4 regions of the Paenibacillus sp. CFBP 13594 genome follow, and region 4 is predicted to be linked to each of the others. Evidence: riboswitches for the same ligand, from Rfam matches in the RefSeq annotation. Region 4 holds a riboswitch; each other region holds the start of a gene.
The links. A riboswitch is a leader RNA that binds a small molecule or an ion and turns the genes downstream of it on or off. The one in region 4 is predicted to bind thiamine pyrophosphate.
Positions count from the first base shown of each region.

Region 1: it holds a riboswitch for thiamine pyrophosphate, as region 4 does, so the genes downstream of both, IFU39_RS25175 (ABC transporter substrate-binding protein) here and tenA (thiaminase II) in region 4, are expected to answer to the same signal.
Region 2: it holds a riboswitch for thiamine pyrophosphate, as region 4 does, so the genes downstream of both, IFU39_RS11020 (ABC transporter ATP-binding protein) here and tenA (thiaminase II) in region 4, are expected to answer to the same signal.
Region 3: it holds a riboswitch for thiamine pyrophosphate, as region 4 does, so the genes downstream of both, thiC (phosphomethylpyrimidine synthase ThiC) here and tenA (thiaminase II) in region 4, are expected to answer to the same signal.

Region 1 covers NZ_JACYVQ010000009.1:144,317-150,035, forward strand. Annotated here, with positions in the region: gene IFU39_RS25170 (phospholipase D-like domain-containing protein) at 1-1,043, opposite strand, end outside; TPP riboswitch at 1,478-1,590, shown strand; gene IFU39_RS25175 (ABC transporter substrate-binding protein) at 1,798-2,838, shown strand; gene IFU39_RS25180 (MTH1187 family thiamine-binding protein) at 3,063-3,353, shown strand; gene IFU39_RS25185 (ABC transporter permease) at 3,353-4,111, shown strand; gene IFU39_RS25190 (ABC transporter ATP-binding protein) at 4,149-5,057, shown strand; gene IFU39_RS25195 (TatD family hydrolase) at 5,139-5,719, shown strand, end outside.
Region 2 covers NZ_JACYVQ010000003.1:8,484-14,202, forward strand. Annotated here, with positions in the region: gene IFU39_RS11015 (ABC transporter permease) at 114-926, opposite strand; gene IFU39_RS11020 (ABC transporter ATP-binding protein) at 913-1,680, opposite strand; TPP riboswitch at 1,857-1,959, opposite strand; gene IFU39_RS11025 (aspartate/glutamate racemase family protein) at 2,163-2,861, shown strand; gene IFU39_RS11030 (radical SAM/SPASM domain-containing protein) at 2,993-3,868, shown strand; gene IFU39_RS11035 (pectate lyase) at 4,217-4,885, shown strand; gene IFU39_RS11040 (ECF transporter S component) at 5,436-5,719, shown strand, end outside.
Region 3 covers NZ_JACYVQ010000016.1:20,235-25,953, forward strand. Annotated here, with positions in the region: gene IFU39_RS30465 (hypothetical protein) at 1-11, shown strand, start outside; gene IFU39_RS30470 (Fe-Mn family superoxide dismutase) at 160-1,440, opposite strand; gene IFU39_RS30475 (alpha/beta hydrolase) at 1,589-2,614, opposite strand; gene IFU39_RS30480 (IclR family transcriptional regulator) at 2,974-3,717, shown strand; TPP riboswitch at 3,866-3,979, shown strand; gene thiC (phosphomethylpyrimidine synthase ThiC) at 4,401-5,719, shown strand, end outside.
Region 4 covers NZ_JACYVQ010000001.1:997,308-1,003,026, reverse strand. Annotated here, with positions in the region: gene IFU39_RS04625 (hypothetical protein) at 1-86, opposite strand, end outside; gene IFU39_RS04620 (endo-1,4-beta-xylanase) at 574-3,246, shown strand; TPP riboswitch at 3,454-3,551, shown strand; gene tenA (thiaminase II) at 3,664-4,326, shown strand; gene IFU39_RS04610 (CD3324 family protein) at 4,659-4,925, shown strand; gene IFU39_RS04605 (nucleotidyltransferase domain-containing protein) at 5,082-5,719, shown strand, end outside.

The DNA.
Region 1 (5,719 bases), on a different contig from region 4:
GCGAAAGCCAAAGGGTTAGGGGTCTGCTGGATTGAATTGGTTAGCATGACCCATTCTGTTTCTGGATTCATCGACAGATGTACTGCTTTCATCATTTTCTTGGTGGGAATGGCATATGGCGTCTGAAGGTACACTTTCGACTTTGCTTGATTGGCGAAATGAACAAATGCTCTCCACATGATCGGTTCTTTATACAGCCTTTGGATTGGATTGTGAATGAAAGCGACGTGGTCGGAATGAAGAGTTCCTTGAGCCCATTCCTTCGGCAACACTTTAACAAAAGGATCGCTCTGAGCGCGGGCCTTTTTATATAACTCAGCCAGCTGAGCCAGCTCTTTTAATCCTTTTGCATGATGCTGACGTTTTGCATGTTTTTCTGGTTTGGTGAATGGATGGTTCCATAACTGATCTATATATTGTTTCATTTCAACAACCGTGCTGTTCGTATTATCGTTTGGATTGTAAACAAGGACATCCCGATCGAATACATAGTCTTTTGGGGGTTGCGATGCCATGTATTTATCACCAATATTTTGGCCGCCAATAATGCCATATGTGTTGTCGACAAGAAGGATCTTGTCATGCATACGGTTATGCCATGTCCATGGCATAAATAGGTGGAGTGGTTCATAATATCTTAATTCCACATTGGGGTGAGCTGCAATGGCATCTGGAATATCACGCAACTCTCCGCGCATGCTGTGAAAAATCCCGTCTAAAATGATTCGAACATGAACACCCCGATCAGCTGCATCGAATAACGCAGCAAAAAAGAGTTGAGATGTTTTTCCTTTTTGGATGGAGTAATACGCCAGGTCGATGCTTGTTTTCGCCTCTCGAATGGTCTGGATTCTCACCTGACCCGATTGAAAGCCGTCCTCCAGGAGCATTACGCGATCTGTTGTACTTCCTTCTGTTAACGCTTTTTGCATATCCGTATTTTCAATAGTCGATGGAGACGGAACCAAAAATAAAAGGTAAGCCGTGAAAAAAACGTAGACACTATAGGACAAAATAATTGCGATTATGGTTTTAAGGATCATTCAGTACTCCCCCATTTGTATGTAAAAGTATTTATTTGTATAGCAGTACTATCTCCTTTTGTATCTAAATTATGTTGTTTAAATTACTCAAGCTGCACCGCTCAAGGTCAAACGAGCAAAAGCTGATCACTGAAATAGGGAAAGCAGCCCTTATGCGACGAGATATCAAACATCGGATTTGATCTAAGTATTTGTTGGGAGCCCTCCAGATCTTCAGCACTTAGGCTATGACCCACTATCCGGTGCTTTTACACTCAGCCAGATTTCCTTATATGATTCGCAACGATAATTATTGAAAATAACACATCTAAACAGGCTGATATACATCTGTATAAAGGCCTGTTTGATAAGTTCATATCTGTCCCCATCCAGTTCCTGACTGGACACGTTCTACCCGCTGGCCTATAATTACACCTAGTAATGCCCGTAACTTCATAGTTTCCCAGGGGAGTCGGAATTGGCCGGCTGAGAGTGTATCCCACCAAGATACTAACCCTTAGACCTGATCTGGATCATGCCAGCGTAGGAATCGGAGTATATCGAAATGGCACAGCCCTCTGGCTGAACGCCACCTCTCTAACGCCTGCACGCGTCCCGGATTACGGGACGCTTTTTTTGTTTTATTTATCGAAACAAAAATAAGTCATCCAGATCCAACTGGTATAAATCTGTCGATTTATGCAAGATGATTGGATATGAAGCCAAGGAGTACCCCGTGCCACTCGGCCGGACATACCGAAGGAGAGAATCACAGATGAAATGGCGTAAAACAATGGGACTGTTGCTCTTATGTGTACTACTGGTGACTGTGGCCGCATGTGGCGGTAAAGAAGCTGCCCCGGCAGAACACAACGGCAACACGAATACGGAGAGCAGCAACGAAGGTGACAACGCAGCCCTCAAGGATATTAAAGTCGTACTCGACTGGACACCAAATACGAATCATACCGGCTTGTATGCGGCTGTAGATCAAGGTTTTTATAAGGCCGAAGGCTTGAATGTAGAGATTGTACAACCAGGTGCCGGCGGCGCAGATACGATGGTTGCCTCGAATGAAGTGCCTTTTGGCGTAAGTTATCAGGAAAGTGTAACTCAAGCCCGTACACAAGGTGTTCCACTCGTCTCCATCGCAGCAGTTATTCAGCATAATACATCCGGGTTCGCTGCTCCGGCGGATCGGAATATCAAGTCACCGAAAGATTTTGAAGGGAAAACCTATGGCGGTTGGGGTTCGCCTGTGGAAGAAGCCGTGATGCAATCCATTATGGAAGGCGACGGAGCCGATGTATCCAAAGTAAAAAACATTAACATGGGTGACGCTGACTTTTTCACCGCAGTGAAACGGGATATTGATTTCGCGTGGATTTTCTACGCCTGGACGGGGATTGAAGCTGAACTGCGCGGAGAACCGATCGACATGTTATATGTGAAGGATTATTCAGATGCACTGGATTACTACACGCCTGTTCTCGTAACGAACGAGCAGACGATTCAGAACGACCCTGAGCTGGTGAAAGCATTCCTGAAAGCCACTTCAGAAGGATATCAATACGCAATTGATCATCCCGAAGACGCAGCGAATATTCTGATCAAGGCCGTCCCGGATCTGGATAAAGACTTGGTCCTGGCAAGCCAGAAATGGCTTAGTCCAAAGTACACGGATGACGCCCCGCGCTGGGGAGAACAGAAACAGGAAGTATGGCAGAACTACACCGACTGGATGTTTAGCAAAAAACTGCTGGATGAACAGGTCGACGTGAGCAAAGCATATACGAACGCGTTTTTACCCCAATAAAATATCTCATATAAAACGAACTTAATATTTACACGAGGACGGAGAGGACAGAAATAACGTGAAAAAGCGAAGCGGTCGCCTTTATCACCGGATTTTCCCTTTAGAGAAAGGGAATCAAAAAAATCTGGGGATAACAGCGATTGGAAGGTTATTCTGTCATCGAAGTGGCAAGTGTAACCGTCATTAGTTCATTTTATATATCACGAAAGGAGCCGTGATCTCACATGGCAAGCACACTACTTAGCATTCAGGTTATTCCAAAAACGCCAAATGGCGAGAACTCTTATCCTTATGTAGATCGCGCCATTGAAGTTATTCAGCAATCTGGCCTGAAATATCAGGTGAACCCGCTCGACACCACGATGGAGGGGGAACTGGAGGAACTGCTGGAGGTTGTCCGCAAAATGCACGAAGTACTCGTCGAGGCTGGCAGCCCAAGCATCATCTCCCAGATCAAAATCGCCCATAGCCCTACTGGCTTCAGCATGGATACCCTGACGGAGAAGTACCGCTAATGAATGCCTATTTCAAAAGTGTATGGCCGCCCTTCGTGGCGGTTATTCTCTTTATAGCGATATGGCAGGGAGCTGTCTCCCTGTTCCATATTGAAAAATGGATGCTGCCAGCACCGTCTGATATCGCCCGCGAAGCGGCATCCCAGGCTGATCGGCTTGGCATGCACGCTTCCGCAACCATTCAGTTAACGCTTATCGGATTCGCCGCCGGCACAGCGGTTGGATTACTGATCGCGATGGTGCTGCATTTGGTTCCTTTTCTCAAGTCAGCCCTGTATCCATTACTTATTCTTAGTCAAAATATTCCGACCATCGCGCTCGCGCCGCTCCTGTTAATCTGGTTCGGATTCGGGCTGTTGCCCAAGCTGATTACCATCATCCTCGTCTGCTTCTTCCCCGTTGCAGTGGCAGCCATGGACGGCTTGACCCGTACAGATGCAGCGATGATGAACTATATGCGCATGGCTGGTGCGAAACGTCATCATATCTTCTGGAAGCTGGAGCTTCCCCATGCGCTGCCATCCGTGTTCTCCGGTGTCAAAATCGCTGCTACCTATAGCGTGATGGGTGCCATTATCGCCGAATGGATCGGTGCAGACAAGGGTATTGGTTATTATATGATGCTGCAAAAGTCTGCTTATCGTACGGACCGCCTATTCGTGGCGATCATGATTATTGTCGCGCTCAGCTTGCTGCTCTTCCTGTTCATTGCCCTTCTGGAGAAGCTGCTCGTGCGCTGGCGGCCACAGAAGCGGTAGTAAAGCAAGTAATCTGTAATTAGGAAGTGATGACCATATGAATCGGCAAAAGGACGAACATGTCCAGCGTGAACGGGGAGCACGCGCATTGGAACCAAAGCACGGTGAAAAACTTCACTCGGCTAATCCTGGTCTACCGACAAATACGACTGCTGCTACGGTTCCACCTGCACTGGATGTCGTGGATGTTCATGCATCATTCCGTGAACGGCGGAGCAGGTTACCGGTTCTGAACGGCCTATCCCTGACTGTGGAGCAAGGCGAGTTTGTTGCTATCGTTGGGCCATCCGGCTGTGGCAAAAGCACCCTGTTCCATATCATCGGCGGTCTTCTGAGGCCACAGGAAGGGCGAGTGTTCATGGACGATCATGATGTAACGGGCCAACGTGGCAAGATCAGTTATATGCCACAACAGCCTGCTCTTTTCCCTTGGCGGACCATTGAAGACAATGTACTGCTTGCTGGAGAAGTAGCTTCAAGCGCTCCCCCTCGGACCGAAGCACTTGCAGAAGCTCGTAAGTGGTTAAGCAGCGTGGGTCTTGCCGGGTTCGAGCAGGCATACCCTCATATGCTGTCGGGCGGAATGCAGCAGCGTGCTGCATTCCTGCGCGCCCTGCTCAGTCCGCAGGAACTGATGCTGCTGGACGAACCCTTCAGCGCGCTGGATGCACTGACACGTAGCGACATGCAGCGCTGGCTGCTCGATATCTGGGAACAGAACCGCCGCTCGGTGCTGTTCATCACCCATAATATCGAAGAAGCATTGCTGCTTGCAGATCGGGTCTATGTGTTATCCAACCGACCTGCAACAGTGTTGCACGAGGTACATGTTCCTTTTGATCGCCCAAGACGAGAAGAAATTACGGAGGAATCCGCTTTTCTGGAGCGTAAACGGCAGATTGCACAGTGGATGAGAGAAGAACAACAGAAAGCCCGCCTATCTTGATAGTGCGGGCTTTTAAGTTATTATTTTCCTTTAATGGGTGATCCACCACAAGGAATTCTGCGTAACATAGTTAGAATATAAATGAACACAAGGAGGAATTCCCTCGTGCATTCTCAAGCTTTTGCACCATTAATTGATGCTCATATTCACTTCGATCAGTATACCCCTGACGAACAACGCGAGATGCTGTTATCTTTCCCGTCTCACCAGGTCGAAGCAGTCATTGCCGTGTCCATGAATCTCGCTTCTGCCCAAGCCAATCTGGAGCTTGCCGAACAACATCCACGCACCATCTATCCGGCCTTCGGTTTTCATCCAGAACAGGAACTGCCTTCCGTTGCAGAAATGGACCTGTTCTTCCAATGGATCGAAGAGCATATTGGACAAGCTACAGCCATCGGAGAAGTTGGCCTTCCCTATTACAATCGTCAGGAAGCGGAGCAGGCAGGACAGCGCTTCGATCAGAGCGGGTATATCAAGCTGCTTGAACGTTTCATCCAACTTGCCAAAAAGCATAACAAACCACTTGTCGTTCATGCCGTATACGATGATGCCGATATTGTCTGTGATCTGCTGGAGCAATATCAATTCCGACGTGCTCATTTCCACTGGTTCAAAGGTTCTCGCCAAACCGTAAGGCGCATAGCGGACAACGGTTATTT
Region 2 (5,719 bases), on a different contig from region 4:
AGAACAGCAGGATGTTAACGGACAACGTGATGATTGAAACATAACTGATGATATGTGAAAAAAGTGTTTGGAAATCATACTTCCTATCATTAAATCGGATTCACTCTCCAAGATTATCCGTTCTTTCTTTTGCCTCCATGACGGCGTGTGTTAAACCGTTTCTCCAGCCAGGCAATCAATATAAACAAAACGATCCCAAGCAGGGATAACAGCACAATAGCGGCAAACATCGCGTCCGTGTTCATGTTGCTGGACATACGGCGGCTGAAGTATCCGAGACCTTTGCTGCCACCGAGCCATTCGCCAATCGTTGCACCAACCACGCAGTACACCACAGACATCTTTAGCCCCGAGAAAAAAGAGGGAAGGGCAAGTGGAACCTGGAGTTTGCAAAAAATATCCCACTTGCTGGCGCCCATGGTGAGCAGCAGTTCACGCTGTTCTGGATCGCCTTGGCGAAGTCCATCGTAGGTGCTGACCACAATGGGGAAGAAGGCGATCAGGAACACCACGGCGACTTTGCTCCACAAGGTATAACCAAACCACAGGATGAATACAGGGGACAGGGCAATCAGTGGTATGGTTTGACTGATCACGATGAAGGGATACAAGGCCTTTTCAATCGATCGGTTCATATGCATTCCTGTCGCTAGCGTAATTCCAGTCACTATGGACAAGCCAAAACCAACAATAACCTCCATCAAGGTAGCAGGCAGATGTGTAGCCAGCAGGAGGTAGCGATGCTCATACAGGGAGCTGGCAATCGCCGTTGGGGCTGGAATGATGAAGGAGGGCACCCATCCCATACGCACAATCCACTCCCAGAAGACAAGCAACAAGAGCAGGAGCCAAAGAAACAGACCATAACGGGCAAGCCAACGCCTTACGCTATCCTTCATGCAGTCTCCCAAGTTACCTTCTCGCATGCAATTGTTCCTCCAGTCGTCGTCTCATCTGAACGAGCGCCGGTTCATAGATCATGTCCGAATGTCTTGGACGTGGCAAAGGTACCGTCAAATCCTGTAGCTGTTGGCCTTGGCGCCCCGGAGTTAACAGGATAATCCGATCACTGAGCAGCAGCGCCTCTTCAATGTCATGCGTAATGAACAACACGGTTTTGCCAAAGCCCTCCCACAGTTCCAACAACCAGCGATGCATCTCCCGTTTGGTTAAGGCATCGAGTGCGCCGAATGGTTCATCCAGCAGCATGAGTTGGCCACCTGTCAGCAAAGTACGAAGCAGCGCGACACGCTGGCGCATGCCACCCGATAGCTCGTCTGGGTAAGCATGCGCGTAGCCGGATAGGCCAAATCTGTCGAGCCCAGCCAGAATGTCCGCGCGAATTCTCCCCTTATCCTGCCGCTCTGGAGCAAGTTCAGCGGGGAGCATGCAATTCTCCATGACGGTTCGCCAGGATAACAGGAGGTCCTTTTGTGGCATATAGGCCACCTGCCCCAGTCGCTTTCCTTCAGGGACCCAAGGAATTTCTATGGTTCCATGGGTTGGCTCAAGCAGGCCTGCCAGCAGCTTGAAAAGGGTGCTTTTACCGGAGCCGCTGGAGCCGATAAGCGAGACGAATTCGCCGTTGGCTACACGCATCGACACATTGGAGAGCACGGGGGAATCCCTTTTTTCCGGGAAAGCGTAGCTCATGTTGTGAATGGTTATGTTATTATCCATCTCGTTTTGTCCCCCCTTGTTATTCCAAATTCAACTTCAAACTACGGGATCTTTAATTACACCTTCTGATCTGCCCGCAGAACGCGAAAAAGACCCACCCATTTCCGGAGAAATGAGTGGGTCTGTAAGTTCAATTCACATTAAATTTCATCATCAACATGAAAAAATCCGCTTACTGAAAGGCCGCTCCACTTCCCTCCGCTGGTATGATCCAGATCAGGTTCAAAGGGTCCGAATCATTCGATTCGTCTCAGCCGTAAGGCTCCCCTAGTGCAATGTTCAAGATATGCAGTTGTGTGTTCAGCATATATCACATGCAAGTGGAATGTAAAGGGGGCGCTCGGAAAGAATGTGAGTACTGATCTTGGCTTTCCGCGGATTCATAATACGCTTCGTTTATTTAATCAGATAGATACGGTACAATATCTATTAAATTTCTATATGCTGCTTTCGGGATGTATTAAATGGAAAGGGGAGTGTATATGAAAACGATTGGCCTTATTGGTGGAATGAGCTGGGAGTCATCGTTAGAGTATTATCGAATTATTAATGAAGAAGTGAAAAATAAATTGGGAGGATTGCATTCAGCCAAATGCATCTTATATAGCGTGGATTTTGAAGAAATCGAGCGTTATCAGGCTGAAGGTAATTGGGAAAGTGCTGGTGAATTATTAGGGAATGCTGCTCAGTCTCTGGAAAAGGCAGGAGCAGAAATGATTGTAATTTGTACAAATACGATGCATAAAGTGATTAAACATATTGAAGAAAAAGTGCGTTTACCCATTGTACATATTGCTGATTCAACAGCAAATCAAATTCATAAGTCCAAAATAAGTACGGTTGGTTTACTTGGCACTAAATATACGATGGAACAAGACTTTTATAAAAAACGAATTGAATTGAATGGTATTAAGGTTTTGATACCGAATGAAGAGGATAGAAAAGTTATCAATAAAATAATATATGAGGAATTATGTTTAGGGAAAATTGAGCCCTTATCAAGGGATTATTATAAAAAGGTGATCCAAAGGCTAGTTGATGATGGAGCTGAGGGGATCATATTAGGTTGCACCGAAATTGGATTATTAGTAAAAGTAGAGGATTCAGAAGTTCCATTATTTGATACAACACGTATTCATGCGATTGAATCTGTTCATTTGGCACTAGCCAAATCATTTTGACACAACCAGATAAACCAGTTCTCTGATTTACCTTGGCTCATGAACCCGATATAATAGGGATGGCCCGTATAGGCCGGATCACAAAATGCAGGTGGGATTGTTCTCCCTCCTAGGCAGAATGGGGACCCGAGTTGAAAACGTTCAAAAAAGTATATATTGAGATCACGAGTATCTGCAATCTGGCTTGCAGCTTCTGTCCACAGACGCAGCGTGCCAAAGGATTCATTGACCCTGAAGTCTTCAACAATATACTGGAACAAGTTAAACCACACACCAATCATATTTATCTACATGTCAAAGGTGAACCCTTGTTGCATCCCAAAATAGATCTGTTGCTCGATTCCGCACATGAGAAGGGACTCAAGGTGAACATTACAACGAATGGTACACTATTGCCCAAGACTCAGCATAAATTGCTTGGCAAACCGGCGCTGCGGCAGATGAATTTCTCCCTGCACAGCTTCGATGGGCATGAAGGTTCGACCGACCGTGACGGATACCTGAGCAACATTCTGTCTTTTGTTCACGAAGCGGTGAAGCACAATGTCATCATCTCATTCCGGTTGTGGAATCTGACGCAGGATAACTTCACAAATGCTCAGATGAATCGAAATCGGGAGACCCTTGAAGTATTGGAACGTGAGTTCAATCTGGACTTCCGAATTGAGGAAAAAGTAGTTCCAGGCAGCGGGGTCAAAATTGCCCCGAATGTATACCTGAATCAGGACCATGAGTTCCAGTGGCCGAGTCTGGATGCACCTGAAGATGACGGCAAAGGCTTCTGCCATGCATTGCGTGGTCAGGCAGCTGTGCTTGTAGATGGAACGGTGGTTCCATGCTGTCTTGATGGTGAGGGTGTCATTAACCTTGGTAATGTGCACGAGAAGTCATTCTCGGAGATTATTGAGGGTGAGCGAGCGAACAATCTGGTATATGGCTTCTCCAGGCGCGAAGCTGTGGAAGAGTTGTGTCGAAAGTGCGGTTATCGTCAGAGATTCGGAGCCTGATATCTTATATCAGCAAGCCGGAAGCCATTCAAGATCACACATTTGGAGACAAATGTAGTGGTCTTTCTTTGTTATCGGGGATTCAAGTGAGGGTGCATACGTTACAAATGAGCATACCAGAGGTTGATATGAGCATATTGCTTGAGAGACCTGGCATGCAAAAAACGAGGATATGACAGGGATTGTGCGATGTCATAATATATCTGATCTAATGATTATTCTAGTTACCTTCCTTATTTGGTAGGATTAGGTTGTGGGTCGGACAGAGGTGCACCTCTGACGATCTTCCAGGACAAGCTCAGGCTTGTACACTATCAAATAACGAGAGAATAAGGGAGGAATAAAGTTATGAAAAAAATGTTGACGTTGTTGCTGTCCGCTGGTTTGGTTGCTTCTATATTTGGTGCCGTTCCGGCTGCGGCTGCACCTACCGTTGTAAATTCAACCATTGTGGTTCCAAAGGGCACGACCTATGACGGCCAAGGTAAAACATTTGTAGCCAATCCTTCCACACTGGGCGACGGATCTCAAGCAGAAAATCAGAAGCCAGTCTTTCGTCTGGAGGCAGGGGCCACGCTCAAAAACGTAAACATTGGATCACCAGCTGCTGATGGTGTTCATTGTTATGGCAACTGTAATATATCGAATGTGGTCTGGCAGGACGTGGGCGAGGATGCACTGACATTGAAGTCTGCCGGAACGGTTAACATTACCGGTGGGGCAGCTTATAAGGCTTATGATAAAGTGTTCCAGATGAATGCAGCTGGAACAATTAACATCAAAAATTTCCGTGCAGATGATATTGGCAAACTGGTTCGCCAAAATGGTGGAACTTCCTTCGCAGTTAACATGACGCTGGATAACTCCAACATTTCTAATGTAAAAGATTCGATTATGCGTACAGACAGCAGCACATCACAAGGGAAAATTACGAATACCCGTTATTCCAAAGTACCAACGTTGTTCAAGGGGTTTGCTTCAGGGAAAACGAGCCAGTCAGGGAACACGCAATATTAAGAACAAGGATACCTTGGAATACGCATTGAAGGCTTGTAACGGATAAGGTAGCTATTTCACATCGTGAAGTATGTCCAAAAGGCATCCAGGGGGATGCCTTTTCCTATGCCAACATTGATTTTTGTAGAGACCATTGCCACAAATACCCATCTGATGTACATTAGAAGCAATGAAATAAGTGAACCGGGAGCTCAATGAAGTTGGGCTGAGAGAGTGGCCTTGTGCCGCTGACCGTACATCTGATCTGGGTAATGCCAGCGTAGAGAACATGGATTTGCGATATGTAAGGGTGAATTGTGAGAATGAACGTGGATGAACAACAGAACTCTTTGAACTGTGGTGGTGTATCTGCCATGACGGAGTGGCGCTGGTTGATATTCCGTATTTTTGACATCCACCCAATACATCATTGTGAGGATTGTACACTGTACGTAAGGCCTGCCCGGAACCGGGGAGGCTTTTTCGTTTATTTTTAGAGGTTGTTCAACCAGTCTTTTTGAACACACACTTTTACAACCCCCACAGGGAACAAAGGAAGGACGTAGAGAACATGGCAATAACAGCAGGCAACAAGCGATTGAAACTAACGGATATTCTGGTAACCATCGTGATCGCAGTAGTGTTTGGGGTGATCTACAAGATATGGGGACCTACATATGACTTGATGAAACCCTTTGGTGTTCATGCGGAGCAGATGATCTACGGCATGTGGTTTATGGCGGGCACGTTTGCTTTTGTTATCATTCGTAAACCTGGCGTGGCTATTCTAGCCGAGGTTGCGGCTTCAACGGTAAGTGCTTTTCTGGGCAGTGAATGGGGCATGTCCACACTTGT
Region 3 (5,719 bases), on a different contig from region 4:
GTGCTTCTTAAGTGAACATTTAGAAATAGGAAGTCTCTCAAAATACAAGCAAGTCTCTTTTTACAGGAGGCTTGCTTTTTTGTATACACCAAAAAGAGATATCTTTCAGTCATTCGGCTGGAGATATCTCTTTTTTCTCTAATCGATCTAACTCCAAGCTTAGTAAGGCGGCCACAACAACTTGCGTGCCGTTTCGTAACGCTCCGCAACAGCGGGCCAGTAGACAACGTTCCACCAATCCTCGATATATTTTTTGCGTTCATTCTGATGTTTCAGATAGTAGGCATGTTCCCACACATCCAGTGGCAGGAGCGGTACGATATCGGACTGGGACAGGTTCTGGTGTTTTTCCGCCTGCAAAATCTCCAAACGATGTGCTCTCGGGCTCCAGACAAGCATCGCCCAGCCACTGCCTTCCACTTTGTTCGCGGCTTCTGTGAATTGATTCTTAAACGCTTCATAACTTCCGAAATCTCGCTTGATCTGCTCTGCCAGCATACCGGAAGGTTTGCCGCCGCCAGCAGGATTCATAATCGTCCAGAAGATCGTATGCAGGTAGTGGCCTGCCCCGTTGAAGGCGAGTTCACGTTCCCAATGTTTGATGAGTTCAAAGTTATTCTTTTTTCGCGATTCCGCCAGCTTCTTCTCTGCTACATTTAATCCGTCCACATAAGATTGATGGTGTTTGTCATGATGGATACGCATCGTCAGCTCATCAATATGTGGCTCCAGCGCATTGTACGCATAGGGAAGAGGGGGCAGTGTGTGCCCTCCAATGGGAACCGGCTTTTCTTTTACGGGAGGTGCTGTAGTGCTGGGTGTGGCTTGTGTTGTTCCGGTAGAAGGCGGTTGAACGGTTGCAGATTGGATCTGAGCTGAAGCGGCAGGTGCATTTACATTCCCCTCTGGAGAAGTTGGAGCTTCTGAAGCTTGGCGATGGACGCTTCCGGACCCTGACGTATGAAGCGCATTTTCCAGAAAAAGTGATGGCTCCGAATCCGTTTCACGCAAGATGCCCGGTTGGCCAAGCGTATCCAATACGCCCAGAAAATACTCCGATTCGCGGATAAAATGCAGAATGAGTACTTTGGCAAGCGGAACAGCTTGCACAGCAGCACTTTGTTCCAGAAGAACATACAGCTGTTTGATGAACTCTCTCGATTGCTGCCGAGCTGCCAGCACAAGTTGATCGATACAACGAACCATGTAGGGAGCAGGTGGATGGGTTGCGGGCAATAGTTGTTTTAAAAGCTGATTGGCTACTCGCTCACTGTTTGCAAAGGTAACCTCCCATTCCTCCAGCAGCTTGACGTATGGGGGCTCCAGATCAGGAACCAGGGCACGGATGACGAGTGTATGTTCTTTCTCTTGCTCTTTCCAGAAACGAATTTCCTCCAATGTCCGCAGAGGCAGCAGGTGACCATATCCATACCAGTTCATCTATGTTGAACCTCCTTCAGATGAAATTCATTGCATGCAGACCGTCTGTTCATGCGTCACAAGAGTATATTCCGCGAGCTTGTTGTCCTATGAGTACAAAAAAAGAGCCCCTGAGGGCTCTGGAAAAAATTCAATGATTAAAATTTGGTTATTGTCCATTATTCGTGTTCTGCACATCGTCACTGCTTGTTTTCGTTACATGACTGAGGAAAGTTGAGACACGACGCAGATATTCCTTTGGATGCTCCCGGAAGATCAACTCATGATGCGCATCCTGGACAATCCATACATCGGAGTACGGATTGGTCTGGTTGGCGGCGAGTTGCTCCGCAATTGGATAAGGTGCCTTCTCGTCCTCTGTACCATGGATGAAGAAAATCGGGAACGGATAATCTTCCTTTTTCACTTCCTGGTATGGAATCTGTTGTAATCCGGTACCATTCAGAACAGGGAACAACAGCTTCATGATCTCCAGTGTAGGCTGACGTGGCAGATCGATCTGGTTGTGAATGTTGTGGTACAGTGTATCTGGCTCCAGCAGGAACGCACTGTCCAGAATCATTGCATCCACTTCCTTCGTAATCAGTCCGGTTTGTAACGCTGTACCGGCACCCATCGAGAAGCCCCAGACAACCAGTTCCTGCGCACCACGTTGCTTGGCGAACTGGATCGCACCGAGCAATTGCTGTGACTCAGCTTTGCCACCTGTGGCTACAGCTTTGTTCACCTGTGAGGCGAAGCCATAATCGAACATGACCACGTTGAACCCAAGTTGATGAGCATAGTGTGCCAGGTCATACATGGGAACCCATGTTTCTTCACGATTGGCACCATAGCCGTGACTGAAAATAATCGTTTTGCTTGCAGCATTGTCAGCAGGTATATACCATCCCTGCATCGTCCGGCTGCCATCTGCTGCCGGGAACGTGATGTCTTCGTACTTCATGTTCTTGGCTTGCATCGGATTGGAGAAGACCGGCGCTACAGTAGGATTGGATAATACCCATGCGATATAACCATGCAGTGCAATAAAACAAAACAGTAGAAAAAATACAACGGAGAGCAGCAGCGCTACGATAATATGTTTGAACCGAATCAGCCTCGGTGATAGGGAAGAGGGCAGATCGGACACTTTTGTTTGCAGCGGGGCTTCGCTCTGGGATGTTGGATACATGAATGCCCCTCCTTTGAAGTTCAGTTGAAGATAACAACGACATGAAAAGAGAATTGCGTCGATTTCAGAGCCTGCTTCAGAGCGATATCTTAATGTAATATATCTTTATCGTATGTTCCAATATAGTCAAAGTCAATTGATTGAGGGCATTTGTTACGCAATTGTTATATAGTTCTTAAGATATATGGGTAACATTACCTTAGTGTGTAAATTACAGGGGATTAACTCTTATAAAAAGGAAAAATTTACACGTTGGCCTATTTTAATTTTGGCTCTTTTTGGTTTACAGATGAGACCGTTTCTCATATAATTTATGTAACCAAGTTTCATGTGATGAAACATGAGGAGGGCATTATGCCATGGAAGATCGCAAGTTAACCGTCCGGGCTGTGGAACGGGCGCTGGATATATTATTATGTTTTACCACACGCAGTGATCTGGGACTCACCGAAATTGCCAGCCAGATTGGCCTGCACAAAAGTACAGTGCACCGTTTGATGGCTACGCTGGAGGATCGAGGGTTCGTGATCCGCGATGCAGCAACAGAGAAGTACCGACTTGGCATCCGAATCTGGGAGCTGTCAGCTCATATGTCCCGCAGTGATGATCCCGCTATTCTGCTGCTGCCTGCGATGGAGCGACTGAGAGATCGATTGGGGGAGACGGTAAGTCTGTACTTGCGTGATGGGAGTGAAAGGATACGGATTCAAGCTGTGCAAAGTGATCAGGCGATCCGCCGAGTCGCTCCAGTGGGTGTTAGACTCCCGCTGTCTGTGGGCGCTTCCAGCAAAGTTTTGATGGCGTTTGCCACGGACGAGGATCGTGAAGAACTGATGAACGGGCCGGAATGGCCGGTGTTTATTGATCCCGCGGTGTATTTGGCGCAAATGGGAGATATCCGGGATAACGGATATGCGACGAGTTATGAGGAGCGTGAGCCGGGAGCTGCCGCGGTATCTGTACCGATTATGGATCGCCGAGGCAATATTGCAGCTGCTCTCTCGGTCTCAGGGCCTGTCAGCCGACTTTCGCAGGAGACATTGCATGAATACGCACCTGTGTTGAAGGATGCTGCTACGCAGATGGGGCTCATGTTATCCTGATGCTGATGTAAGTTTGTTTCCAAATTGAGTTGGTGTTCTGGAATATAAAGGTTGTTTTTGTGTTCCGGTTGCGCTACTCTGTAATGGACGGCCCATCGGGGTCAGCTTCATTGAATATGAACGGCGGCATGTGTGTGCCGCAACTTGTTAACGTTACTGGGGGAGTCCGAACTGTCCGGACTGAGACGGAATCGCATGAGATTCCGGACCCTTTGCACCTGATCTGGATCATACCAGCGTAGGGAAGTAATCGGCGATATGACCACAACCACCACATGATGTGACCCTTGTAGGGCTCCGTTTAGGAGCCGCGTGAAGGTGCATTATTGGTGATGGACATAAAAGTCGGTTCCTTCGGGGACCGGCTTTTTTATATACAGTGAACGGGCGATATAGCACGTACTCCATCGACTTCTTTTTCAATAACCTGCGAAAGTGGGCTTGGATGATGAGAGAGAAGTCACCTTAGATCCATGATCTGTGGTAACCTCCGTTCTGTTGTTAACTGTACATGAAAAGTGTCTCTCCTGGTCTGGCGTAGGATCGCTCTTTCTTCTCTGCATTGCGCATGATTTGGGACAGGTACGTAAGCGAGCTAATGACGATACCAACCAAACAAGCGATGAACACTGAGGAGGAGACAAGCGAACATGAGTACAGGAAATCAAACGGGACAACAAGCGATGGAACAGGAACATAACGGTCAGCAGGTGGAAAAAGAAACAGGAGCGGCCGGACGGGTTCAGCCCTTTCCGGGCAGCCGCAAAGTCTACATTCAGGGCTCACGGTCGGACATTGCTGTACCGGAACGTGAGATAGCCCTTCATGACACGAATACTCCCCAAGGGGTGGAGCATAACGAACCGCTGCGTGTCTACGATACGAGCGGCCCCATGACCGATCCCGCATTTCATGCGGATATCCGTGCAGGTCTGCCAGCCCTGCGCACCCGTTGGATCACAGAGCGCGGCGATGTTGAAGCTTATCGGGGCCGTACGGTTAAACCGGAGGATAACGGACTGAAGCCCGGAGGGAAGAGAGCCGGCGCCGAAGAGTACCCCGGATTACGTGGCAAACCGCTGCGGGCACAGCCAGGACGCTGTGTGACCCAGATGCACTACGCGAGACAGGGAGTCATTACGGCAGAGATGGAATTCGCCGCCATTCGTGAGGGCGTGGAACCGGAATTTGTACGTCAGGAGCTGGCGAGTGGACGGGCCATTCTGCCATCCAACATCAATCACCCGGAGAGTGAGCCGATGTTGATCGGTCGTCATTTTCACGTGAAGATCAATGCCAACATAGGGAACTCTGCCGTATCCTCTTCCATCGAGGAAGAGGTGGAGAAGATGACTTGGGCAGTACGCTGGGGATCGGATACCGTGATGGATCTGTCCACAGGCAAAAACATTCATACGACCCGGGAATGGATCATTCGTAATTCTCCTGTGCCGATTGGTACGGTACCGCTGTATCAAGCGCTGGAGAAGGTGAATGGCGAAGCGGAGGCGCTGACCTGGGAGTTGTACCGTGACACACTCATAGAGCAGGCAGAGCAAGGCGTGGACTACTTTACGATTCATGCAGGTGTACTGCTGCGTTATATCCCGATGACGGCCAAACGGATGACAGGCATTGTGTCCCGGGGCGGGTCCATTATGGCAGCATGGTGTCTGGCGCATCATCAGGAGAATTTTTTGTACACTCATTTTGAAGAAATCTGCGAGATTATGAAAAGGTATGATGTGGCGTTTTCGCTGGGAGATGGACTTCGTCCAGGCAGTATCTACGATGCCAATGACGAAGCTCAGATGGCAGAACTGGCTACGCTCGGGGAACTGACGCAGATCGCATGGAAGCATGATGTGCAGGTGATGATCGAAGGCCCGGGTCATGTGCCGATGCACAAGATCAAAGAGAATGTGGACTTGCAGATGGAGATATGTAAAGAAGCACCGTTCTACACACTTGGGCCGCTAACAACTGACATTGCGCCAGGATA
Region 4 (5,719 bases):
GGAAATCCGCCGGGTCCTCCTGGTCCTCCGGGACCCCCAGGTCCGCCAAAGCCTCCACCAGGTCCAAAAGGAGGTAAAAATGTCATATCACATCACTCCTGTTCATTAGTCTAATGTATTGTATGTAGGCAATTGAGCAGGGGAATGGGTGGAAGCCTATAGAAGGCCGCTAAAAATCAAGTCGAATCAAGTAAATTAAATTGCAGAAAAATGTCGAATAAAGTGATTGCTAACTAATTTATTATAACGAATTGAATATTAGCAGTGTTTGGCTGTTACTAGTAAAGCAGGCATGACCAAAATGATTTTGCATTTACCTTATGTGAGTAGGGGAAGGCATATCGTTTTGGTCTTTTTTATATCCAAATCGGATTCAGGCAAAAATAACGGACCAAAGCAAAAACAGAGTTGGATTTCCAGCTTCCTAAACTCACACGAGATTACCAAATGATAACTTTTTATTATAATTATTGGAAATTTGTTATGTGTAAGCGCTATCCAAAGAACTATAATCTATTTATCTGGATGTTAATCCGTTCAGAATAATTAGATCAAATCTAGAGGAGGAATTGTATGAAACGGTTAGGTCGATGGAATATAACAGCCTTGGTTCTTGTGCTGGTACTCGCCATGCTTCCATTTTCGAATGTCTCACATGCAGCCAAGGCAGTTACGGAAGTGGAGGGAGGTCATTTGAGCACAAACTTTGAAGACGGTACACTTCAGGGATGGACTCCACGTACAGGTAACGAAAGGCTGACAGTGACACAACAGGAAGCACACGAAGGTCAGTCCAGTATGCTGGTCGCCAACCGTGAGCGTTCCTATCATGGACCGATGTTATCGATGAAGGATCTGCTTAAGCGTAACCAAGAGTACGAAATTGCGGCATATGTAAGACTTACCCAGGAGCCCACCACGGATCAAACACTACAGCTCACCACATATAAAAAAACAACTGCCGAAAGCTGGAACCCGATCGGCAGCGTGAAGATTGCCAAAACAGAATGGAATACATGGCACAAGATCACCGGAAAATTTCAGTATAGCGATGATCCCACTGAATTGAATTTGTTCATCGAAACACCCTACATCTCTGAAGATAGCGTAGATACGTTATCGTTCTATGTGGATGATGTATCATTTACTCTGGCCGAGCAACTGGAGATCGAAGAAGGGATTCAGTCTCTGGAGGACCTGTATCAAGATGATTTCCCCATTGGTGCAGCGGTGTATCGCTGGCAGTTGGAAGGCGCATATGGTCAACTGCTCACAAAACACTTTAACAGCTTGACCGCAACCTATGAGATGAAACCGAAGTACATGTCTCCTTCCGAAGGTGTTTATGAGTTCGAGGCAGCCGATCAATATGTTCAGTTCGCCGAGGAACATGGTATGGGCGTACGCGCACATGCGTTGTTGTGGCATATTGATGCTGCAGAGTGGATGTTCAAGGATCCTCAGGGTAACCCTGCGAGTCGAGAATTAATACTTGCCCGGATTCAGGATTACGTTGAAACCGTCATGACCCGATACAAAGGTAAGATCTATGCCTGGGATGTGGTAAACGAGGCGATTGCGGATAGCAATGGTGATGCCAACGGTTTACGTAAAAGTCCCTTTTATGAACTAATCGGTCCGGATTACATTGAGAAAACCTATGAATTCGCCCGTGCAGCCGATCCGGATGCCAAATTATACTACAACGAATACTTCACGGAAATCCCTGAGAAAAGAGAGCATATGTATCGGTTGGTCAAACGACTGAAAGAGAAAGGGCTCATTGATGGTGTGGGTTTGCAATCCCACTATAACCTGGAATCCCCGCCCATAAAGGAAATTGAAAAAACGATCAACATGTTCGCCGAACTTGGATTGGATATTCAGATCACGGAACTGGATGTGGATAGCGGAATTCCATTTGGTGAAGAGATGTCCGATGAAGTTGCGGTAAAGCAGGCGTATCGATATAAGGAACTGTTGGATTTGTACAAAAAACACAAAGATCACATTTCTTCAGTTACCTTATGGGGACTCCAAGATGAGAAGTCTTACAACAACCAGGCTATGCTGTTTGATTCAGCCCTGAAGGCCAAAAAAGCATACTGGGGACTCGTGGATGAATCCAGCTTGCCTGTGTTGACACAGAGAGCCGTCTCACTTTCGGGTAAACCGGATATCAAAAAACAGTCACAAGATCCGCTCTGGAACAAAGCGGTGTCTACTCCACTGAAGGGTGATTCTTCAGGATCAGCTAGTTTCCGCACCTTATGGGATCAAAGTAACCTATATATCCTTGTGGATGTTCAGGATGCGAAGGCAGACGTGAATGACAGAGTAGAACTCTTTGTTGATCTCAATAATGGCAAGACCACCTCATATGAAGCAGATGACCGACACGTAATCATTAAGCGGTCGGGTAAAGCTGAGGGCGCGGAGCAACGTTCATATCGTGTACGTGAGACAAAAGCCGGATATCAGGTTGAATTGTCCATTCCATGGGGTGGTATCCAAGTCGGATCAGAATATGAAGCCGGCTTGGATATCCGTGTGACTGATGGCGGTGCAAGTGGGACACAACCTTATAATCCACTGTACTGGAATGATCGAACACAATCACAGGAGCAAGATACAAGCAAATACGGCGTGATTCAACTTGCTCCTATGCCCAAATCAGCACAAGCTGTGCAAGGGATTGTTCAGATTGATGGGAAGAAAGACGCCCTATGGAATAAGGCTGTACCATTTGAAGTAAAACGGTTGAACCAGAGCGAAGGTGCAGAGGCAGTGGCTCGCGCAATGTGGTCAGGTGAGTATCTATACCTGCTGATCGACGTCACTGATCCAAACATCATTACAGACAGCATTAACCCATGGGATCAGGATTCGGTTGAGATTTTCCTGGACGAGAATCACCAGCGCACACCGTATTTTCAATATGATGATGCCCAGTTCAGAATCAGTGCAGACAATGTGGGAACCTTTGCAGGGGGGGCCTCACCCGGACGCCTTGTAAGTGCTGTGAAGAAAACAAATCAAGGATATCTCGTAGAAGCCAGAATCCAATTACATTCACTGACACCCAAAGCAGGAAATGTTCTCGGTTTCGAGCTTCAAATTAATGACAACCAGGGCGGAGGTAAGCAGAACGTAGCCAAGTGGAATGATATGACCAATGAGAGCTGGAGAAACACTTCCCAGTACGGAATAATCACTTTTGTTGGAAAGAACAAACTCGGGCATTAAACCATCGGCAGTAATTGCAAGAATAGAAACCATCATAACAGTGGCTAAAACTCAACCATTGTTGTGATGGTTTTCATCGTTTACATAAGTCACCGAAGGGTGATAAGGGGCGATACAATCTGCCTTGACTATATTTAACAGCCCTTGATATACTAAATGGATGTTATTTTCTCTTTTATGGGGATAAGAAAGTTATCAACTACATACAACCGTTTGCGAGGGAGCCTTAACCGGCTGAGAGGGTGTTAAACCGACCTTACCTGATTTGGATAATGCCAACGTAGGGATGCAACGATGAAACGCTGACTTGGGTAGCTCATGCGAACCCCCTTGTTTTAGTGTATTTGTCTGCGAAACATCCATAGGATGTTTCGTTTTTTTGTTTTTAAATACGTACATTATGAATTGGAGGAACATATGTTGACTATTTCAGAGAGACTGTATCAGGCAGCACAGCCCGTGTGGAAGGAATGTCTCGAGCATCCCTTTGTTAAAGGAATCGGAGATGGTTCCTTACCGGTCGAACAATTTCGTTATTATTTGCTGCAAGACTACTTGTACCTGTATGATTATGCCCGTGTATTTGCACTAGGTATCGTCAAGTCGCACGATCCCAAATTGATGCAGTTTTTTAGTAAAAACGTAGATAACATCTTGAATGGCGAAATGAAAATTCATCGTTCTTATATGGAGCGATTAGGAATTACAGAGGATCATGTTTTTCAGGTAAAACCTGCACTGAAAAATGCAGCTTACACTAACTATATGCTCTCTGTTTCCCATGCGGGTGGCATAGCAGAAGTACTTGTATCCATTCTGGCCTGCTCATGGAGTTATGCAGAGATTGGTCAAGTCCTTGCTCAAAAACCAGGTGCAGCTGAGCATCCTTTTTACGGAGAGTGGATCACAGGATATGCTTCCTCTGAATACAACAACAGCAATCAATCCCTTGTGACGTTAACGGATAAACTATTAGAAGGCTGTAGCGAGGGAACGTACCAACGGATGGAGGATATTTTCGTGATGTGCAGTCGTTTTGAGCTTGATTTTTGGGAGATGTCATGGGGGCTGGAGCCTTGAGTTCAATGTTAGTTAATTCAATTAGAGAGCAGCTAATCAAGATGAGTACAGCGAATAATCAGAACGTGTCAGCCCAAAAAGAGATGATTAAACATTTCAACAACAAGCCCTGATATAATAAGCAAATAGCAACTATCTATTTTCTATGGAGGTGAGGCTATTGAAAACAATCGGGGTAGGGTTCTTACATGCACGGCTCTATGCAAAGCCAGTGAAGGATATGGCAATGCTTTGCATAGAGCCCGGGAATAATCACATTGCCAACGACGAATCGTAATATTCTACTAACTGGCTTTGCACCTTATTGATCTATTAAATAAGGAGTGAGGCCCATGAAATATTCAAAAGCCGAGTCTATTTTTCCGGAAGAATTGTTACGGATCATTCAAGAATACGTTCAAGGGGAATTGGTTTATATCCCAAAACCCAAAGAGGCGCACCTAAAATGGGGCGAGAAAACAGAGAGCAAGAGTAGGGTCTCTGCTCGAAACGCTGAGATCAAATCCTTATTCTGCAATGGAGTCAGGATAGAGGAGTTGGCGGGTCGGTATTTCTTGTCCTGCGAAAGCATAAAGAAAATAGTCTATACAAAGAACTAATGAAATCCGCTATCTCGTCATTTCGACGGTTTAGCGGATTTTGTGCAAAGATGACTTAAATCAACTTATACATAGTAACCGCACCTCTAAATCGATAGACTCAAGTTAAGGTTGTTGTGATGAAGGACGGCCGGATCATACAAAGAGGTGTAACGAATGAACGAAATCATAAAGAAGAAGCTGCTGGACAAAAATGAACTGCTCATTAACATGGTGATTGAACGCGTAAAAAGAGATTTTCTAGAGGATATCGCCATTATTGGGCTTACTGGTTCATTTAGCACCGGTGACTTTCACGAGAAGAGCGATCTTGATTTAGTTATCATAAATAATACAGAAAAGGGATGGGAAATATCCGATTGCTTCATCTTGGATGACGTTGGATATGATATCTATTGCACGCCATGGGATTCAAGAATACAAGAGCAATCCACCTTGGAGAGTTCCAACGTATCCAGCCTAACCGACCTAAAAATACTCTACTATGCAACGCCTGAGGATTTGGAAAAATTGAACGAGTTCCAGCAAAAAGCTCTTGATGCACTTGCGAATCCGATAGGAGAAGCGTGTCTTAATCGGGCAAATAAATGGATCGATCTGGCTAAGCAAGCATACAGCAATACGATGCTTGGTGAAGATATCGGTTCAGTGCGATATGCATCTGCTGGGGTTCTGTACAATCTAGTCAATGCCTTGGTGAGTATGAATAACACGTGCATTAAACGAGGGATCAAGCGATATTTGGAAGAGATACGTTCGTTTCGTTATGTTCCGGATGATCTCGAATCCTTATG